One region of the Kribbella sp. NPDC055110 genome, then DNA from elsewhere that is predicted to be linked to it. Evidence: riboswitches for the same ligand, from Rfam matches in the RefSeq annotation. Region 1 holds a riboswitch; the other holds the start of a gene.
The links. A riboswitch is a leader RNA that binds a small molecule or an ion and turns the genes downstream of it on or off. The one in region 1 is predicted to bind glycine.

Region 1 (3,372 bases):
CGAGTCATGAACTGCGGTAGCCGGCACTGGTACGCCGACATCGACGACGCCGACGATCCGCAACCGGACGATCCGTTCTGGTTCGTCGACAACTGCCGGACCCAGACGCAGGCACTGGAGAGCGCCTGCGCCGAGCTCCGACTGATGGCGGGCCGGCTGGTCCGAGGCGATCAGCTCGACCGCGTTCTCGAAGTGACCGGCGTACCGGTCTGACCCGTCAGCCGGCGGGCTGTACGGCGGCACAGCTGCTGCCGCGCTCCGGCACGTCCCGCGCGATCAGGTAGTCGTCGATCGTGCTCTTCATGCACGGGCTCTTCGAGTAGCTCCCGTGTCCCCAGCCCTCGTACGTCAGCAGTACGCCGTACCGTCCGAGCTGGCGCTCCACGCTCTGCGCCATGGTGTAGCCGGTAGCCGGGTCGTGGAGCGCGTTGGCGACCAGCACAGGCGTCTTCAGGTGCCGGACTCTCAGCACGTGCTGCGCGTTGTTGGCCGGCGGTGCGCCGAGACACATCGAGACTGCCTGCAATTGACCGGGGTAGCGCAGATCCTGGTTGTTGTCCGCGAGCCGCTGCAGGTGAGCGGCGTACTCGCGGTAGTTGCGGACCGGCAGGTTCCAGTCCTGACAGAAGACAACCAGCGGGAACGGTGCAACTCCCGTGTTAACGGGCTTCGGGGGAGTTACGCCCGTCTTCATCAGCTCGGCGAGCGCGGACCACTTCGGTTCGTAGAGCAACCTGAACACTGAGAAGCTCAGCGTGAACGGGTCCGGCGAGGTCTTGAGAAGATCGGCCCAGCGCGCATGGATGTCGGTGTTGTGCAAAGCGCAGGCCGTTGCCGCGTCGCACCATTTCACGAACTCGTCGAACGAGTCCTGGGCCCCGGACGCCTGGTCGTCGAGGAACGATCGCGTACTCGGCGAGGCGTGGTCGATCACGCTCTCCAGCACCATCGCGCGGACCCGGTGCGGGTACGTCTCGGCGTACTGCGCTCCGAGCAGCGTCCCGTACGAGCTGCCGTGGAAGGAGATCGTGGACTCGCCGAGTGCTCGCCGTACGGCGTCGACGTCGCGCACCGTCTGCCAGGTGTCGATGTGGTCGTACAGCGGACCGGTGTGCTCGCGGCAGTCCGCGGCGAGCTGCCGGTTGTAGGTGATCGTCGCGGTGAACTCGGCCGCGCTCTTGATGATCGGCGACGGCTGCCTGTTGAGCAGCTCGGCCGAACAGCGCACCGGGTTGCTGCGCGCCACACCGCGCGGGTCGAAGCTGACGATGTCGAAGCGGTCCTGCAGGTCCGTGCTGAACCGGTCGATCCCGGTCTTGATCCGGTCCACTCCCGAGTCGCCGGGTCCACCCGGACCGAACACCAGGACGCCGACGCGTCCGCTCGGCACCTTCGCCGTACGGCGGGCGATCGCCAGGTCGAACGTGGCGCCGCCGGGGTCGCGCCAGTCGACCGGCAACCGGAGCGTCGCGCACTGCGAGCCGAGTACCTCGGCCGGATCGTCCTTGCCCTCCGGTTTGCAGTCGGTCCACTGGGCCCGAGGCGTGGTCGCGGCGGCGGGGAGGGTCGTCAGTCCGGCGGCCGCGACGCCGAGCAGTACAGCGCCGGTGACGGCGCGTTGGATGAACGTCATGCCGTCGATCCTTCGGCAATCGCTTGCTCCCGGCATCGGGGAGCTGCCCCCGCGCGACCCCGAGCGCGGCTTGGGGGTGTTGTTAGGGTCGCGCAGCATTTCCGTCGCCTACGTGGTCACGGTGCTCGCTCGGGCCGGATTGACGGCGGCCGCGAGACCGCCGTACCGTCCACAGCGTCAGCAAATTCAACAGCCGCATGAACCCGTGCGGGAGAGACCCGGGGCGGAACTCGTTTTCCGCAGGCCGGGCGCCGTAGGAGCAACTCTCCCCAAGAATCTCTCAGGCACCTTCACCGCGCGGGCGAGGCACCTCTGGAAGGCATCCGCCTGACAGAGCGGGGAGGACACCAATCGGTCAACGTCGACCGGAAGGAACCTCCACACGATGGCGATCAGCGTCTTCGACCTGTTCAGTATCGGGATCGGCCCGTCGAGCTCCCACACCGTGGGACCGATGCGTGCGGCCCGCACTTTCGCACTCGGCCTCGCCGGCGACGGCCTGCTGGCCGCGACCACGACCGTCGAGGCGCAGCTCTTCGGCTCGCTCGGCGCCACCGGGCACGGGCACGGCAGCAACAAGGCCGTCCTGCTCGGTCTCGAGGGCGCCGACCCGGAGACGGTCGCCACGCACTCGGTCGACGCCCGCGTCGAGACGATCCGCGAACGCGGCCGGATCCAGCTGGCCGGCACCCACGAGATCGCGTTCGACGAGAACACCGACCTGCTCATGCATCGCCGCAAGGCGCTCCCGTACCACCCGAACGGGATGATCTTCGTCGCCCGCGACGCCGACAACGCAGTACTGCGGGAGCGCACCTACTACTCGGTCGGCGGCGGATTCGTCGTCGACGAGAACGCGGCCGCGGGCGACCGGATCGTGCCGGACACGACGCCGCTGAAGTACCCGTTCACGACCGGCGCGGAGCTGCTCGACCGGTGTCGCGAGTCGCAGCTGTCGATCAGCGAGGTGATGCTCGCGAACGAGCTCGCCTGGCGGACCGAGGACGAGGTCCGCGACGGGCTGCTGCACATCTGGCAGGTGATGCAGGACTGCGTCCGCGAGGGCTGCGAGACCGAGGGCATCCTGCCCGGCGGCCTCAAGGTGCCGCGGCGCGCCCACGCCCTGCACAAGAAGCTCACCCAGGACCCGTGGTCGGTCGACCCGCTCAAGGTGATGGACTGGGTGAACCTGTTCGCGCTCGCGGTCAACGAGCAGAACGCGTCCGGCGGCCGGATCGTCACCGCACCGACGAACGGTGCCGCCGGCATCATTCCCGCCGTACTGCACTACTACCGGCGCTTCGTGCCCGGGGCGACCGAGGACGGCGTGGTCCGGTTCCTGCTGGCCGCCGCGGCGATCGGCGTGCTCTACAAGGAGAACGCGTCGATCTCCGGCGCCGAGGTCGGCTGCCAGGGTGAGGTCGGATCGGCCTGCTCGATGGCCGCCGCCGGGCTGTGCGAGGTCCTCGGCGGTACGCCGGAACAGGTGGAGAACGCCGCCGAGATCGCGATGGAGCACAACCTCGGCCTGACCTGCGACCCGGTCGGCGGGCTGGTGCAGATCCCGTGCATCGAGCGGAATGCGATGGCGTCGGTGAAGGCGATCAACGCGACCCGGATGGCGATGCACGGCGACGGCGTTCATGTGGTCACGCTGGACAAGGTCATCAAGACCATGCGGGAGACCGGCGCCGACATGAAGGTCAAGTACAAGGAGACGTCCCGCGGCGGCCTCGCCG
Region 2 (3,372 bases), on a different contig from region 1:
GCCTTCGCGCGCAGGTCGTCCAGGTCGATGGTGCCGTCGTCGTTGCCCTTGACAACGACGACCTTCATCCCGGCCATCACGGCCGAGGCGGCGTTGGTGCCGTGCGCGCTGGCCGGGATCAGGCACACGGTGCGGTCCTGGTCGCCGCGCGCGTGGTGGTACCCGCGGATCGCGAGCAGGCCGGCCAGCTCACCCTGCGAGCCCGCGTTCGGCTGGATCGACACCTTCGCGTACCCGGTGACCTCGGCGAGCCAGCGCTCCAGCTGACCGATCAGCTTCACGTAGCCGGCCGCGTCCTCGATCGGCGCGAACGGGTGCACGTCCGCGAACTCCGGCCACGTGACCGGCTCCATCTCGGTGGTCGCGTTCAGCTTCATCGTGCAGGACCCGAGCGGGATCATGCCGCGGTCCAGCGCGTAGTCCTTGTCGGACAGCTTGCGCAGGTACCGCAGCATCGCCGTCTCGGACCGGTGCGTGTTGAACACCGGGTGCGTCAGGTACTCCGTGGTCCGCGGCACGCTCAGAGCGGGAGCACCGAGCGTGTCGTCGTACTGCCCGCCGAAGGACTGGCAGACCCGGGTCAGCGTCGCGACGTCGGTCTTCTCGTCGCAGGAGATGCCGACGTGGTCCGCGTCGACGAGCCGCAGCCAGATCCCGTTCTGCCGGGCGGCGTCCACCACGTCGGCGGCGCGTCCCGGGACCCGGGCGAGGACAGTGTCGAAGAAGTCGTCGTGCACGACCTCGACGCCCCCGGCGCGCAGCGAGGCGGCGAGCTTGCCGGCGTACGAGTGCACACGCTCCGCGATCGCCTTCAGGCCATCGGGCCCGTGGTAAACGGCGTACATCGACGCCACGACCGCGAGCAGGACCTGCGCTGTACAGATGTTCGACGTCGCCTTCTCGCGACGGATGTGCTGCTCGCGGGTCTGCAGAGCCAGCCGGTACGCCGGGGCGCCGTCAGCGTCGACCGAGACGCCGACGAGGCGACCGGGCAACTGCCGCTCGAGGCCGGAATGCACCGAGATGAACCCGGCGTGCGGGCCGCCGTAGAACAGCGGTACGCCGAAGCGCTGCGAGGAACCGATGACGATGTCGGCGCCCGCCTCACCCGGCGCCTCGAGGACCGTAAGCGCGAGCAGGTCGGAGGCGACGGCAACCAGCGTGTCGCGCCCGTGCGCCGCCTCGATGAGCGGCTTGAGGTCGCGGACGACGCCGTTGGACCCCGGGTACTGCACGAGGAGACCGAAGAAGTCGCCCTCGGGCAGACCGTCCGTGGTGTCGGCGACGACGACCTCGATACCGAGCGCCTCGGCGCGGGTCTGCACGACCGCGATCGTCTGAGCGAACGTGTCGGCGTCGACCAGGAAGCGGTCGGACTTGCTCTTCTTGTTCGAGCGGTGCGCCAGCGTCATCGCCTCGGCGGCCGCGGTGCCCTCGTCGAGCAGCGACGCGTTCGCGGTCGGCAGCCCGGTTAGGTCGGAGACCACGGTCTGGAAGTTCAGCAGCGCCTCGAGCCGGCCCTGGGAGATCTCCGGCTGGTACGGCGTGTACGCCGTGTACCAGGCCGGGTTCTCGACCAGGCGGCGGACGATCACGGACGGCGTGAAGGTGCCGTAGTACCCCTGGCCGATCATCGAGGTGGCGACGGTGTTGCGGGCCGCGAGCTGGCGGAGCTCGGTCAGCGCGTCCACCTCGGAGGCGGGCTCCGGCAGCCGGAGCGGCTCGGTGGAGCGGATCGACGCCGGGACCGCGTCGTCGACCAGCGCGTCGACGTCGTCGTACCCGAGGAGCTGCACCATGCGGGCGACCTCGTCCGGTCGCGGCCCGATGTGGCGATCGGCGAAAATTGCAGAGACTTCGGTCATCAAGAGGCTCCGTTGCTGACGTGCTTCCGGTCGCCTCCCCCTCTGTCACGCAACGCGCTCCAGAGTCGCCTATGACACTCGGTCCATGGGCCTGAGAGGTTCCGGGGAGGAATTGCCCCTTCGGCGCCCGATGACACGGGTCTCTCCCGAGTGCTGTGAACGGCTGCCTCGAGGCTACCAGGAATCTCCGAACAGTTCGGGCAGCAGCCCCCGGGCGGCGCCGCGGAGCGAGTCTGCAGTGAGTGGGCGCACAGTGAAGAAACTGGATCAGCCGGTCATCCGGGCGCGACGGCGGGCGGCGAGTTCGTCGCCCTTGTGGCCGTCGGCGTCGCCGTCGTCGTGACCGTCGGCACGCTCCTGGGGCAGCTCGGACAGCGACCCCTCGACCTCGCGCCAGACACCGCCGAGCGCGATCCCGAACACCCCCTGGCCGCCGGCCAGCAGGTCGATCACCTCGTCGGGCGACGTGCACATGTAGACCGACGCGCCGTCGCTCATCAGCGTGATCTGCGTCAGGTCGTCGAAGCCGCGCTTGCTGAGGTGCGCGATCGCGGTCCGGATCTGCTGCAGCGAGATCCCGGCGTCGAGCAGCCGCTTGATCACTTTCAGCAACAGAACGTCGCGGAAACCGTACAGCCGTTGCGTCCCCGAGCCGGTCGCCGGGCGGACGGACGGGGAGACCAGGCCGGTGCGGGCCCAGTAGTCGAGCTGCCGGTAGGTGATCCCGGCCGCCGCGCAGGCCGTCGGACCCCGGAACCCGACGTCCTCCGGCATCGGCCGCAGGTCGTCGTCGAACAGCAGACCCTGAACGCCGGCGGTGGCAGTAGCGGCTGCCACAGCCTCAGCGTGCGCGTCGGACGTCGACTGCGCCGTCAGATCCGTGTCCCCGGTGCGTGTCACGCCTGAGCCTCCCTGGATACCGACTGGAACGAGCCATCTCCGTGGAGTGACACCACCCCACGACGTCTTCACGGTAAGCCGCCGCCCGAACAGGGTCAACGACAACCGCATCGAGCCGGGAGCGTGTCGCGACCGCCGTACGAATCGTTACCTAGGTGCGCTGGTGCTCGTCAGCTCTTGTCGAAGTCCTCCGGGGTCACCTGGTCGAGGAACTCCCGGAAGCGCTCGACCTCCTCTTCCTCCTGCACTTCGTCCGCGCCGTCCGTCTCACTCTCCGGGACCGGGATGCCGGCCTCGGCGAGGATCTCGTCGGCGCAGAACACCGGGGTGCCGGTCCGCAGCGCGATCGCGATCGAGTCCGACGGCCGCGCCGAGATCTCGGTCTTGTCGTCGAACACCAGGATCGCCTCGAAGATGCCGTCGGTCAGGTTCACGATCCGGACCTGGCTGAGGGTGTGCCCGAGGACCCGGATGGTCTCCGCGAACAGGTCGTGGGTCAGCGGCCGGGGCGGTTCCATGCCCTGCTGGGCGAAGGCGATCGCACTCGCCTCGGCAGCACCGATCCAGATCGGCAGGTACCGCTCACCTCCGACCTCTTTGAGCAGCA

Region 2: linked by a shared signal. The riboswitch ahead of gcvP (aminomethyl-transferring glycine dehydrogenase) and the one ahead of ACWF0M_RS36515 (L-serine ammonia-lyase) in region 1 are both predicted to bind glycine.

The regions. Positions count from the first base shown of each region.
Region 1 is NZ_JBSGTS010000045.1:3,389-6,760, reverse strand. It holds gene ACWF0M_RS36525 (hypothetical protein) at 1-213, shown strand, start outside; gene ACWF0M_RS36520 (alpha/beta fold hydrolase) at 218-1,633, opposite strand; glycine riboswitch at 1,832-1,939, shown strand; gene ACWF0M_RS36515 (L-serine ammonia-lyase) at 2,019-3,372, shown strand, end outside.
Region 2 is NZ_JBSGTS010000005.1:288,982-292,353, forward strand. It holds gene gcvP (aminomethyl-transferring glycine dehydrogenase) at 1-1,865, opposite strand, end outside; glycine riboswitch at 1,935-2,024, opposite strand; gene ACWF0M_RS11145 (MerR family transcriptional regulator) at 2,133-2,639, opposite strand; gene ACWF0M_RS11150 (bifunctional nuclease family protein) at 2,936-3,372, opposite strand, start outside.